DNA from 2 places in the Periweissella cryptocerci genome. Region 2 is predicted to be linked to the other one. Evidence: a T-box and tRNA genes for the amino acid it is inferred to sense, from the RefSeq annotation. Region 2 holds a T-box; the other holds one or more tRNA genes.
The links. The T-box of region 2 lies ahead of tyrS (tyrosine--tRNA ligase). A T-box ahead of a tRNA ligase gene usually reads a tRNA of that ligase, here a tRNA-Tyr.
Positions count from the first base shown of each region.

Region 1: it has a tRNA-Tyr gene. The T-box ahead of tyrS (tyrosine--tRNA ligase) is inferred to sense a tRNA for this amino acid. The anticodon was not compared.

Region 1 is NZ_CP037940.1:1,073,249-1,080,792, reverse strand. Features, by position in the region: gene EQG49_RS04950 (amino acid permease) at 195-1,754, shown strand; gene EQG49_RS04945 (hypothetical protein) at 1,872-2,192, shown strand; gene EQG49_RS04940 (peptide MFS transporter) at 2,465-3,919, shown strand; gene EQG49_RS04935 (metallophosphoesterase) at 3,921-4,748, shown strand; tRNA gene EQG49_RS04930 (tRNA-Tyr) at 4,928-5,008, shown strand; tRNA gene EQG49_RS04925 (tRNA-Gln) at 5,015-5,086, shown strand; gene EQG49_RS04920 (rhomboid family intramembrane serine protease) at 5,633-6,355, opposite strand; gene proC (pyrroline-5-carboxylate reductase) at 6,626-7,420, shown strand.
Region 2 is NZ_CP037940.1:963,767-971,310, reverse strand. Features, by position in the region: gene EQG49_RS04470 (C40 family peptidase) at 1-904, shown strand, start outside; gene EQG49_RS04465 (CAP domain-containing protein) at 1,045-2,682, shown strand; gene EQG49_RS13660 (hypothetical protein) at 2,897-3,073, opposite strand; T-box leader at 3,326-3,515, shown strand; gene tyrS (tyrosine--tRNA ligase) at 3,784-5,037, shown strand; gene EQG49_RS04455 (P-loop NTPase family protein) at 5,214-6,281, opposite strand; gene EQG49_RS04450 (leucine-rich repeat protein) at 6,562-7,544, opposite strand, start outside.

The DNA of each region.
Region 1 (7,544 bases), 110 kb from region 2:
GTCCGTTTTTTGTTTGTCGTCCATGCTTAATCGGAGTTCCAACATAGTTGCATGATCCATGCGATGCATTTTGTACTTAGCTGCCTTGAGTTCTGCCTTGAGTTTCGGGCAGTGAAGCATTTAACATGTACAAAATTAATAGACAAGGAATATAATTAATGTATGTTAGTAAGAATGTAAAGGAGGATTCGCAAATGGCAACAAATAATCCAGCAAAGACACTTGGTTTAATGGGCTTTTTTGCCCTCACTGCCACAATGGTGTTGGATGTCTATGAATATCCAACTTTTGCGACATCACAATTGAACTTGATGTTTTTCTTAATCGTTGGTGGAATCCTCTGGTTTTTTCCGGTTGCGCTGTGTTCCGCTGAAATGGCGACAATTCCGCAGTGGGAAAAAGGTGGTGTCTTCACTTGGGTTTCAGAGACATTAGGCGAACGTTGGGGCTTCACCGCAATTTTCTTCCAATGGTTTCAGATTACGGTGGGCTTTGTGACGATGATTTATTTCATGTTAAGTGCTCTAACCGAGGTCTTCGGCTGGCAAATTTTGGATCAGAATCCGGTGTACAAAACATTGGCCGTGCTAGCTATCTTCTGGTTGGTGACGTTATCGCAATTATGGGGAACCAAGGTCACCGATAAGCTGATTAAATTTACTTTTTCACTAGGCGTAGTCGTTCCTGCGGTATTGCTACTAGCATTTTGTATTATTTATGTAGCACAAGGCAATCCGCTCGCGTTTAGTGGTTCCGGGCGCAATTTGCTGCCTAACTTTCATGATGCAGCGACCTTAGTCGTGTTTGTTTCCTTTATTCTGAGCTATATGGGTGTTGAAGCTTCAGCAACGTATTCGAATGAATTGAAAAATGTGCAACGCAATTATCCAATCGCCATGATTATGTTAGTCGTGTTTGCAATTGTAATTAATTCGATTGGCGGTTTGTCGGTAGGTGCGATTATTTCACAGGGGGATTTGTCGTTGAGCGGTGGGGTGATGCAGGCGTTTGATGCGTATCTCGTTCACTTTGGCATCGATAGTGCAATTTTGGTTAAAATCCTAGCCTTCTTGGTCGCCTTTGGAATCTTGGGTGAAGTTAGCTCATGGGTCCTGGGACCAGTGAGTGGCCTGTACATGGCGGCCCAGCGTGGTTTACTGCCACCGCTTTTTCGGAAGACGAATAAGCATGAAGTCCCCGTACCAATTGTCTTGCTACAAGGGGCGTTGGTCAGTGTTTGGACAATTGTTTTGACATTGTTCGGTGGTGGTAATAACGTCTCCTTCCAAGTGGCTTTGTCGCTCACAGCGGTCATATATGGGCTGATGTATGTCATCTTCTTTACGAGTTATTTTAAATTGGTGCATAAGATGCCAGCATTAAAAGGCGTCTATCAAGTGCCCGGTAAAAAAGTTGGTAAGACTATTATTGCTGGTTCCGGCATGGTTTGCACGATTGTCGTGTTGGGAATTTCGTTTGTCGTCCCAAGTTCGTTGCCGCAAGCAAGTGGTTTAACGTACCAATTGATGTTATTAGGTGGGGCACTAATTACGTTAACGTTGCCCTTTGTAATCTATCACTTTAATGATAAATCACAGCACGTCATTATTCATAAGCCAATTCACTTGAAAGCAACCGAAACTAATTGGTTAGTGCGCCCAGCGGCACGTGGTGAACACATGATTGTTTCCGATGAAAAACGGTTGCGCATGGCAGAACAGAAAGTTATGCAAAAAATCAAAACTAAGTTGTAAACTGAATTTAGCAAAGCTGGTGCAATTAAATAATCTGTTAGTGATATGGCTTAACAATGCTATAATACGGTAACTAATATTAAGTGAGCAACTAATGCTGTTCACCGGAGGATAGAAATGGCCGAACACACACACGACGTCACAGAATTGATTGAAGATTTGCAAGCTGATTTAGCGGAACTTGGGGATGAACAAGTTTACGCGGTGTACGGTCAAGACGACCACGCCGAGCTCATTCTTGACTATATCGCGGTAAATCCGATTGCCGGAGTTACAACGGATGAACAAATGGCTGAAATTTTGCCAACATTAGCACCAGAAGAACGCGCAATGGTTAAGCAACATGGTGAAATGTTGGCAGACGCTGTGGCTAATGAAACAACCAAAGCAATGTTGGCAAGTGAATTAGTAGCTTTGTTGATTGAACAAAACAAATAATCTCGGAAATCGTGTGCAAAATATTGCATGCGATTTTTTGTCCTGTCCGCTTAATATCCAAAACAATGACATTTGGTAAGTGAAAAGAGTGGAACTGATAATAAGTATGGTAATTTTCTTATAATGAAGTTGGACTTTTTAATAAAATATCTATTGTAAGCGTTAACACGGCAATGAATATGTGATTTTGTTATTAAAATTTGCTGAAAAAGTGGTAAACTTGTTTATTGTTTATAAAATATGCAAGGATACATATTTGGAGGGATTATTACATGGATACGAAAAAGGAAAAAACGTTTATGGGTCATCCGCGTGGTTTAGCGACGTTGTTCTTCACAGAAATGTGGGAACGGTTTAGTTACTACGGGATGCGCGCCATTCTCTTGTTCTACATGATTTATAAGATTTCTGAGGGTGGTTTAGGGATGAACCCCGTTCTTGGTGCTTCAATCATGTCAATTTATGGTTCACTTGTGTACTTATCAAGTGTGCTTGGTGGATTCCTGAGTGACCGAATCTGGGGTGCGTGGCGCACTGTGTTCATTGGTGGTATCTTCATCATGTTCGGGCACATTGCTTTAGCGATTCCAGCCGGTCAAACTGCGTTGTTCTTATCAATTGCATTAATCATTATCGGTACTGGGCTACTCAAGCCTAACGTTTCGGAAATGGTTGGTTCATTATATACACCTGGGGATGTTCGTCGGGACTCAGGTTTCTCAATCTTTGTCTTTGGGATTAACTTAGGTGCATTTGTGGCACCATTACTTGTTGGGACAGTTGGACAAAATTACAGCTTCCACGTTGGATTCTCATTAGCAGCGTTTGGGATGGCGATTGGTTTGATTGTGTACTGGATTACTGGTCACAAGTATTTGAGTAAAGAAACCCACTATCCATCAGATCCAATTCAACCAGAAGAAATGAAACCATTAACGATTAAAGTGGCTTTCGGGATTATTGCTTTGGCCTTAGTATTTGTTTTGATGAACCTCTTTGGGGCATTGAACTTGATCAATATCATCTTGGTATTGAGTATTATCGCCGTGGCCGTACCAGTTGCGTACTTTATCATGATGTTAACAAGTCGCAAGACGAACAAGCAAGAACGTTCACGTGTTCTTGCTTACATTCCATTATTCTTGGCCGCCGTTTTATTCTGGTCAATTGAAGAACAAGGTTCAGTGGTCTTGGCTTTATTTGCTTCAAACCGGACTGACTTGGGTTGGTTTAAGGCTTCATGGTTCCAATCATTGAACCCATTGTTCATTATGCTTTACACACCATTCTTTGCCTGGTTATGGGTTAAATGGGGTAAGAAGCAACCTAAGACACCATCTAAGTTTGCGACTGGTTTGATTTTTGCCGGTTTATCATTTGTCTTGATGGCTGTGCCTGGGGCATTGTTTGGTACGGCTGGTAAAGTTAGTGCATTGTGGTTGATTGGTAGTTGGGCAATTGTTGAAATCGCTGAACTGTTGATTTCACCAGTTGGACTATCTGCTACGACTAAGTTGGCACCAAAAGCCTTCAAGTCACAAATGATGAGTATGTGGTTCTTGTCAGATGCTGCTGCGTCTGCGATTAATGCGCAAATTGTTCGTTTCTATACACCAGGGAATGAAGTTGGTTACTATGCAATTGTCGGTGGTATCACGATTGCCTTTGGTATCTTATTGTTCTTTGGCGTTAAGAAGATTAATGTGTTGATGGAAGGCGTTGGTTAAGATGACAAAAATTGCAGTCGTGAGTGATTTACACATGGATTTGAATCACGTTGACGTGGTTGATTTCTTAGCGCGGTCTGCGGACTGGTTAGTGGCTCAAGGTGTGCAATATTATGTCATCGCTGGCGATTTGTTCAATGATTTTGCGAAAACGTTGGACTTCAGTGAAAAATTACAAACAATTGTAGGCGACTCTTTGCGAGTCGCCTTTATTGTTGGTAATCATGATATGGCACGTGGGGTTACCTTTGAAGAGTTGTCACAGCCATTGAGTCCGTTGTATCTGCATAATCAACTTATTGATGTAGCTGGGACTGATTTACGAATTGTTGGCCAAAATGGTTGGTATGATTATTCATTTGGCGATTTAGCAAAATATTCGGTGAATGAAATCGCCCAGTGGAAACGCGCGTACTGGTTTGATCGGCAAATTGAACAACCAATGAGTGACCAAGAACGCATGGACATTGTCTTAACTGAGTCAAAGCAGCAACTAGTAAATGCTGCACATGACGGTAAAAGGGTAATGTTTGTCACACACTTTGTGCCACAGCAAGATTATCTGTTCAAAGGCAGTGATGATCGGAATCTTTGGATGCTTAACGCGATGATGGGCAGCCAACGTTTAGGCGCGTTATTGGAGATGGGACCAGTGGACTATACGATATTTGGCCATTTACACCGGCAATTTGCCCCGCAAACATTTGGCGGGCGTAATGAGTACTATAATCAGACGGTCGGCCTTAAAACGCATCGTAAGGACGAATGGACACAATCAACATTTTTCGCCACGTGGCAAGATCGTGTCCGAATTTTTGAAATTAAATAAAATATTGAGCTAACATGAAAAAAATTCGTGTTAGCTCTTTTCTTTTGGCTGAGTTTCTGGTAATATTATTCGAGTTGAGAGATAAGTAAGTTATGTTGGTTGTTTAAACTAATAGAAAGCTTAATTAATTGCTTGACATGTTAACTAGTAATTGATAAGATTATATAGTTGATTAATACGGAGGAATAGCGAAGAGGCTAAACGCGGCGGACTGTAAATCCGCTCCTTCGGGTTCGTAGGTTCGAATCCTACTTCCTCCATATTCTTGGGCTATAGCCAAGCGGTAAGGCAATGGTTTTTGGTACCATCATGCGCTGGTTCGAATCCAGCTAGCCCAGCTAATCAAAAGGCATCTACTTCGGTAGGTGCCTTTTTTGCGCGGCAATAAAGACGGGCTCTATTCCGTCTGAATAAAATGGCCACTTTGTGTCTGGAAATTACTTGGCGCACTGCGCTGGAAGCAACCTCACAAGCCAAAGTGCGGTCTTGTGAGGTTCGGGTAAGCTGGGACTCTAGGGGATAAATCCCCAAGACTCCTCATCTTACCCTCAGCGGTAATATGTGTTGCACACACATCACCCCAGTCGCGGTGTAAAGGCTGCGCCCGCCAAGCAATTTCCAGCCACTCCGTTAGTTAGTAATAATACTCAAACTAACGAAAAATAGGTACCAACCACAAGCCGCAGTAGAATGGGGAAAAACTGACAATAGTACCTCAGTAATTTGATAATTGAAAAGTACAGAAACGACAATCTCAAGCTAGAATAAATAGAGATAAAATGCGTTTTGGCACACGTTAAAGCGGTTGGAATGACAATTCGTCCCAACCGCTTTATTTGTATTAATTGATGTAAGCCAATCTTATTGGCGACCTAAAGCTGGTTCTAAAAATTTAGAAGTACCGCAATGCTTACGCCGAATAATGCCATGAGCAGGACTGCAGCACTAATTCTAGTTACCGTACGATATTTGCCAACTTGCAGTGGTGGGTTAAGTAGCCAAAGGGTAAGCACGGCACCGATTATTCCACCGGTATGAGCAAGGTCATTTGTATTTGTGTAGCCGATGTTGAACAAACCAATACCGACAGCAAGTATTTCAATCAAAATAACGACAACTTGCCACCAAGTTGTGAAGGCTTTGACGAGTGAATTACGGAAAAAACGCAGGTAAAGGACTAAAGCGGCAACCATAATGCCAACAATGCTACCTGAAGCCCCCAAAACACCTTGGTGGAAGCTGAGGCTGAATATGGTACTAGTCAGGCCAGCAACTAGATAAATGATTAGGAAGCGCCAATGGCCAATTAAACGTTCAAACCGCCAACCAATCAGGAGTAGACCAAAAACATTACCGAGTACATGGGACCAACTTTGATGAATCCAGTTAGCGGTAATTAGCTGATAATATTGATGTTGGAGGAGGGTTAATATTTCGCCGGTACTCCACATCGTCGTAATCTGAGGATCTTTTGTTTGCCAATAATAAATTAAGATCAACACAATGCTTAAAATGACAGTTACCCATGGAATTCGTGGTGTATCACTTTGTCGGCGCAATGTCTGTTTGGTGCGAAAGGTTGACCAGTATCGTTTGAATGGATTCAAAGCGTGTGCCTCCGTTACTTTTTAGATTTTGAGATTCGTCGGAATGCGGAAGTAATTGTGCGCGACCTCTTTTCAGCGGTAGATTAGAAAAATGGCGTCTTAAATTATGCTTATTATGACTCTCTAATTTTTAAACGACAATGATTGTTTTGTCTATTTAGTTGGATGTTGCTATTGGTTTGACACTGATTACGAATATTAGGGTTATCAATGGAAAATTGGTCTAGAAATTGGTATAGTAGAGATATTAAAAACAAGTGAGGTGATAGTATGGAACTCGGATTTATCGGTGGTGGGCAAATGGCTCAAGCTATGATTACAGGCTTACTACAAAATGATAGTACGCAAAAGATTTACATTCACGGTGGGGCAAGTAATCGCACGGAAGCATATGCGGCATCGGCGGGGATTGAATATTTACCATCAAATGAAGCAGTCGTCGCAGCGAGTGATATCATTGTGTTGGCGGTGTTGCCACAACAATTAAAAGCGGTCGCAACGGAAATTCGCACTAAGATTGCCGACCGTGTCGTTGTGTCAGTGTTAGGCGGTGTATCACTAGAAACGCTTGCTGATCAACTCGGCTATGATACCTTGATTCTACGGACGTTACCAAACGTCAATGTAGCGGTTAACAGCGGCATGATTGCGATTGCGGGTAACAATAACTTGCAACGTCACCCAGAAGCCCGCGAACAAGTGCGGAGCTTCTTAGGCACGCTTGGAAGTACAATGCCATTGCCTGAAACTGAGTTTAGTACATTTAGTGCACTAGCTGGTTCAAGTCCAGCCTTTATTGAATTATTTGTTGATGCGATGGCCCAAGCTGGTGTTAAGCATGGTATGGATAAGGATATGGCGACGCAAATTGTTGCCCAAGCAATGATTGGTACAGCCCGGATGATTCAAACAAGCCCCCAAAGTCCCCGTGACCTTGCGGCGGCAGTTTCTTCACCAGGTGGCTCAACCATCGCGGGGTTCTTAGCAATGGAAGAAGCTGGATTGACGAGCGCCGTGGTAAAAGGTATCGACGCCACGATCACAAAAGATCAATCAGTTGAATAAAATTAATTGAAGGTGCACAATGTCACTTTGTTAGTTTAGCGATATATTATTTTCGAACTCGTAAATAGTAACTAATGTAGTGGCATTAAAACAACGTTTAGAAAGTTAACAAAGGGGAATAACT
Region 2 (7,544 bases):
TTTTAAGTCTGCAATTGCAGCAATCGCGATTGCTGGTGTGTTTGTAGTTGCTCAACCACAAGGGCACGCCATGATTAACGGGACTGAATCATATCTCACTGGTCAGGAGTATCATGATGCACCAATTTACCAACAAAAGGTTGTATCAAAGTACGTTACCGTTGGTTACCAAGAAACAAAAAATGGTAAGAAGATTCGCCACGCCAATTTGGTTTTTGAAAATACTAAGCAAACGCGTTATACACATAACCGAGGAAACGCTTCCGCTGAATATGATATTCGTATGATGCGTAATGGCGAAGTATACATTGTTAGCCCGTCATACGCAACTGGTTATAACAACCCTGCATATCACATCATTTCTAAGGGGCATTCAAAGACCATCAACGGTGTAAAGGTTGGCTGGGGTAAGAATGATACATTGTACTTTAAGTGGTCAGATAACATCGTAAGTCTTGCTACTAAGTCAACTTCCGCTACTAAGGCTAAGGCAGTTAAGTACAACGGCACTATTTTGGGCGACGACACACTACAAGTGAATAATTCCACTACTCAGTCACACGCTAACTGGCGTACTCGTGTTGTTAAGGCAGCTAAATCATTGAAGTATGGTCGTTATGTTTACAATGGACACACACTTTCTGCGGGTACTGATTGCGCAGGCTTTACTGAACTTGCCTACCTTTTGGCAGGTAAGCAAGACATTGGATCTACAACCTCTAGTCAACATTCACGTATGCGTCACATTAGTTTGTACTCGGTTAAGCCGGGCGATATTGTATGGCACTGGGGTCACGTTGCTATGTATGTAGGGCATGGTCAGATTTTGCAAGATCTCGAAGGCGGTGTACGTTATAGTGCTTATCACCCTGGCGCTTGGAAAACTGCCTTGCGGGTTAAGTAATTAAAGGAAAGGGTAACCAAAGGACGGTTGCCCTTTTTTCGTCAGTCGATAGGCACAACCAAATAATAGTGATAACATATTGTTATCGATTAAGAACAGACCACAATTCTACCAATAAAATATTAGGGGACAAGTATATTATGAAGAAAATGGTGTCAATGGCATTGTTGTCAGTAGTTGCTTTATCAACAGTAATGGTATCCAACGAAAAGCCAACTGAAGCAGCAACCCGATATGCGCAAGTTAGTGCGAAGAAAATGCACAAAACGGTATATCACTTGAAAAAAGCCAATGGTTCAGCAGTAGCAATTAAAGGCGGAAAACACGCGCGAGTGTTGAAATCAAAAAAATCTGTTGCTAATAAGTTTCACAACAAGTTGTATGTAACGAAGCAAATTAAATTAAAACATGGTGCTAAGAAGGTAACTTATTACTATGTAAGTAACTTGAAAAAGTATGTATTGAAATCACAATTAGCAAAAGGTGCTCCAAAAGCATGGTACATTAAATCAAGTAAGAATATGGCTGCGAGTGCATCATTAGCCAACACCAATGAATGGTACACATTGTACGGTTTCTCAGGTACGAAGACTGGTGTTAAAGCTAACATGAAGCATACCGAAATTACCGATTTGAAGGGTAGCTACAAGTTTAGCGTGTATAATAAACTCACGGTGGTTCAAGGTACAAAGTCCGTTATTTACTATCAAGTTAGTGGCAAAATGTCCGGGTATTTGCCTGCCAGTGCATTAAAATTTGCTCCTTCTTCACCTAAGAAGGAGCAAAGTTCTGGTAATAAAACAACTACCACTTCAAGTACCAATTCGAATAGCACAAATAACAGTACGCAATCAACCAATGACAGCGGAAATGCCCAATCAAATAGTAGTCACTCAACTGATTCAGACAGTACAACTGGTTGGCTAAATGTACCAAAGGAATATACCCAATACACATACACTGACAAGAACGACAGGAGCTACAAACCAGCGCAAGCATTCATCGAAGGCGATGGTTCTGTACGCGAGTTGCGTTATAACTTGGCGGATGGCTCACAAGTTGTAAAGTATGTAGACGATTATTCATCAGCACATATCTTTGTGGAGCCTCACTTTAAGACATCGGTAGACAGTGCATATCAAAGCTATCAAGTACGTAATTTAGACAACTCGATTGTGAGCCCAACTGGTGAATATGTTGGTGCAAACGGCAAAATAACTACTCTATATTTCAACAAAGCAACTACTGATGGCGATGATGCGATTGACTTGTCTAATTTTACTAATGGGAAATACAGTAAGCTAGACAAAGATTTCTCGAGGACTTTAAAAGATCGTGAAAATGGTATTGAATTAGCTGAAGTGATAGCACTTAACACACATCGTTCAGCAAATGGTAAAACAGCGTTGATTAACAATCAATTTTTACAAAAATTCGCAGAAATGCGTGCACAAAAATTGACTTCTGCGGGACACGATGATTATGAAACGGACATGAATAAAGCATTGATTTCATCAGGGCTTGCTTTGGCGGCCAAACAAGAAAACTCATTGTGGGTGGACGGTTTTAATCGAACTAAGACCGATACACAAATTGCTGTTTCTTTAGTGCAACAATGGACTGATAGTGCACCACATGAAATAACTCAGATGGGGGACTATGAAAGTGTTGGATTTGGAGTTAATATTATGACCACAGGTCGTATAGTTTCTTTCGCAGACTTTGGTACATTTACTGCTGGTACAACACTAAACCTTGATGATGTGTTTGATTTCTAATAAAAAAGCAACGAGCCTATGGCCGTTGCTTTTTTAATTGCGCTAAATCATTTAAGTTGAAATAGTTACGTTTTCGCCCCTTATATAAACCTGTTTCTACGGCAAAGATAGGTATACGACCACTTTTAACTTCACTCAATTTGTATATTTAAACCAGCCCACAGGTGTTATTGTAGAAGCAGTTAAACACAGCACAGTTTTACTTGCGCCGAAATTAATCAATATTCCAATACAGCAGGATTACAGCATCCGCTACCACTGCGAGTAAAAAAAACCATGGATCAAGCCAGTGCTTAGTCTCATGCTTCTTATTATAGGTCGCTTGGAGTTTTAAAAGCGCAGCTAAAATGGCAAATCCAATCAAATTGGCGCCGAATCGTTTGAAAATCATTAAATCCCCTCATTTCCGTTCTCTTCCCCAAGAACAAATGTAACTATACTCTTAATGTATAAGGAAAGCAAAATGATTGTATTCGTTTTTAGTGATAAGATTCTGCAACTTGTAAATAAATTCCGCTAATACGTGGAGGCTGGGTTAAAATTACGGGACGTTAATACGCTATGTCGCGGAACTAACCGTGGTAAATAGTTTTACAGAAAAGTCACAGCGATGTGGCTTTTTTGGTGGGGACGTGCTAAAATTTTACATGCAATGAAGTAATCAGAGTAGTTACTTGGCAGCTTGTTCAGAAAGTTAGTGGTCGCTGGAAACTAACCAAGCCCGAGGAATGAATTACAATTATGGAGCATGAGCGGTTCGTCTCGTTACCGACGACTTGAGGCTACAATGATGTAGTGAATTAAGGTGGTACCACGAATTTTTCGTCCTTAGAATGACTGTTTTTGGCAGGCGTTCTAAGGACTTTTTGTTTGCTGGGCGGAAGGCTAGTGTCATGTAACCAGAGATTGTTTGGCGTATCATGTCAGCAGGAAACTCTAGCCACGCCGCTAGTTTGGAAGCGTGTTTTCTTGTCCTGAAGAGTAGGACAAAACAAACCGTTGTACCTGATGCTAACGTATTCACCCACGTTCACCCACATTTATCCACATGCAGTAAGAACACATTTGCAAGATACATAAAAAGAAAAGAGGCTAGACAGCATGGAAATTTTAAGTGATTTAAAATGGCGCGGTGCCATTAACCAATTAACCGATGAAGCAGGAATGGAAGAATTATTGGGCGCAAAGCAAGTTGGCTTGTACGCTGGGATTGACCCAACGGCGGATTCAATGCACATCGGGCACTTGATTCCCTTCATGATTTTGAAACGTTTCCAATTAGCTGGGCACAAGCCTGTGATTGTTATTGGTGGGGGAACTGGTTCAATCGGGGATCCATCAGGGCGTAACTCTGAACGGGTTCTCCAAACGATGGACCAAGTTATGCACAATGAATCAGCTTTGACGGGCCAAATGGTGCACTTGTTTGGAACGGAAAACTTCCGCGTGGTCAATAACCGCGACTGGTTGGGAAAAATTGGCATGCTTGATTTCTTGCGTGACTACGGTAAGTTGTTCTCAGTTAACACAATGTTGGCGAAGGATGTTGTGGCTTCACGTTTGGAAGTTGGGATTTCATACACTGAATTTACCTACCAAATTCTCCAATCTGTGGACTTCTTGCACTTGTTCCGCGAAGAAGACGTCCAAATCCAAGTTGGTGGTGCCGATCAATGGGGTAACATCACCGCTGGGACTGACTTAATCCACCGGCTTGAAGGTTCAGAAGCCAAAGCTTACGGCTTGACGATTCCTTTGATGTTGAAGGCTGACGGAACGAAATTTGGTAAATCAGCCGGCGGTGCAGTTTGGTTGGATGCTGCCAAGACGTCACCTTACGAATTCTACCAATTCTGGTACAACCAAGCGGATGCGGATGTTGTGAAATACTTGAAGTACTTCACTTTCTTGAGCCACGAAGAAATTGCGGCTTTGGAAACGGCGGTGGCAACTGATCCCGGCAAGCGTGAAGCTCAACGTCGCTTGGCTCAAGAAGTGACGGCATTTGTCCACAGCCCAGCTGCGGTTGAAGAAGCGGAACGAATTTCAGCAGCGTTGTTCTCAGGGGATGTCCAAGAATTGACGGCTAGCGAAATCGAACAAGGCTTTGCCAACATGCCTGATTTTGCCTTGACGGCTGAACCTAAAAACATCGTCGACTTCATTGTGGACGCCGGTGTGGATAAGTCAAAACGCCAAGCCCGTGAAGACGTTGAAAATGGCGCCATCCGGATTAACGGTGAACAAATCAAGGATTTGGAAGCCATCGTTGACCCAACAGCAATGTACGATGGCAAGTTCGTCATCGTGCGTCGTGGTAAGAAGAAGTACTTCTTGGGACGTGTGAACGGTTAATCCCGGATTAAATTAGTAAAATGAAAAAACGTCTGACTACCATGTTGTGGTGGTCAGACGTTTTTTGCGTGCTTAATCTTACTGTCTCTTACTCTTTGATCAACAATCTTACTATCTCTTACTCTGTGACTTTCCATATCCACGATGAGCAATCGTCAAAAAGTATATATCGGGCTTTAATCAAAATACTCAGTTAGAAATTCTGAAAAATAAGGGAGGATGAAACTAATTAAGCCATAGCCACTTTTAGCCGTCACACCCCAGTGATTGAGCATTGCTTTGTGGGTGGTTAAGTTATTGGTATCCCAACCGGTGGCTTCGCGGAGCATTTCCGTGGTAACATTTTTTCCACCTTGCGATTGAATCGCTAAGACTAATTCACGATCTTTGGGGGCCAAATCGGAAATGACTTTGGCATAGACGTTTTGAAAAAGTGCTTGTTTAGCGATATAAATTGCGTCTGTTAATTCATTTTCTTGGACGGGATTGCTACCATTTTCCCAAATATAATCACCCAGTAATTGGTACATGTATGGATATCCCATCGAAGATTGTGACATGCGAACTGCTTGTTGGGCAGATAAGCCACGACCTTTGAATAATTGGATATATGATTGGGTGATGGCTGGTTGTTCAAGTGGTGCAAGCTTAACTTGATTAGCTCGGAGCAAAAAAGTGAGTGCCGTATCATTAATTATTGCGTCAACGGCTGACGGTAACCCAGCTGAAATAAGCATAATTGGCAAGTCAGCACCGCGATAAGTTTTGTAAGCGGCAAATAAAGTTCTAAGTTGTGCCGTTTTATTTTGGACTTCATCAAGTAGTAGAACAACGGTAATTCCCATAAATTTGGCAATGTTTAGTAAATTTTCGACATCAAATTGGAACGTTGACCGCGTAGTTGGTTTAGTAATGTCGACCTTAATTCCGGGTAAAGATATACTTGCGGTTTTAAATTCAGGTAGTTGGGGCAGTTTTTGTTGTAAACCGGCAACGATATTACCTAATAGCTCATCTGCTGAAGTTAGTGAAAGATGAATAACATTTTTACGAGTGTTCAATTGGCGTGAAATGTAAGTCAATAAACTTGTTTTACCGGCACCACGCATGCCAAGAATGAAGGTAGTCCGCCATTTACTATTTTCATTGTCAATTGCATCAATGATATTATTCAGCACGTGATTATCACTAATGAAACTTGATTTATTGTAGTCAAATGATGGATTGAATGGATTTTGGGACATAGTTTGCCTCCTTTTCTAAATAGTTGTTGATAGGTAAGACATAATCTTACTGTCTCTTACTCTTTATGACATAATCTTACTATCTCTTACTCTTTATATCAATAATATCAGATTGAGTCGAGCGTTTAAAAAGTTTTTTAAGAAAATCCAAGCTAAAGGCGTAATGTCGTTTGCTGCAGACACAAAATAACCCGATTGCTACCTCAGCTGGGAGGTGAAATCGGGTCATTTGGGGGAATCGTACCCCAGAATATTCATGTGTGCGTAGGCTTAAAAAACTTTAGCGACGTTTTTTGCCAAATACATACAGGCTGCCAAGGATACCAGCAAGTAGGGCGGTGCCGATTACTGGTAACAAGTGATTAGTCGCGTTACCAGATTGTGGTAATTTCTGACTTGAGTTACTAGTGGTGACCGGTGTGTAGCCGTATGCCGGTGTATTTGTGAGTGTCGTTGGCGTTCTGGTAGTTGGGGAACCGCCACCACTACCGGGTAAACTTGTTGGTAATGGTGTGGGATTCGTATTCGCGATTGTTGGCGTTTTAGCAGTATCGGTAGGTTCCTTATCCGCTGTTGTGCCAGCCCCAGCCCCGCCACCAGTATTCGAACCGCCACTGGTATTCGTACCAGCCCCGCCACCAGTATTCGAGCCGCCACTGGTATTCGTGCCAGTGCCATCAGTATTTGTACCGTTGTTCGTATCTGAATTTGGATCGGGTGTGGTGGTATTTTTGCTGTAGACAAATTTGTAACTCGTCCCATTATTGGCACCGAATTTTACGGATGTGCCTTTGAGGGCGTCGTTGCGAATCCAAGTTAATTCGGTGATAAGTGCCCGGGCGTTGTCGTTACCAACGATGGGGCGGGTGGCGAGTTCTTTGAACGTGTAGCCGTCCACAGCCGGTGGGGTCAAATCAAAACTTTCATCGGCAAAACCGGAATATTGTTGCGTTTTTAATTCGGCACCAGCATCATCAACCAAATACACCGTGAATGGCTTGGCGGTTGCGCGGTATTTGTACACAACCTCTTGTGGAGCAAACGTAAACGTTCCAGTGGCTACACCGGAGTAAAGGGTTGGTTCGCCATAACCCGCAATTTCTGGAACGTCGGGCACCGTATATGGCGTATCAATTGGCCCCGAAAGTGCGATTGGTGTGACCGGCTTGTTGTTGCCATCAACGGTAATCGGGTTGTTGTCTTGGTCGATGAACGTGTACTGGACCGTGGCGTTAGCATACCAAATATCCGGCCCGGTAAATT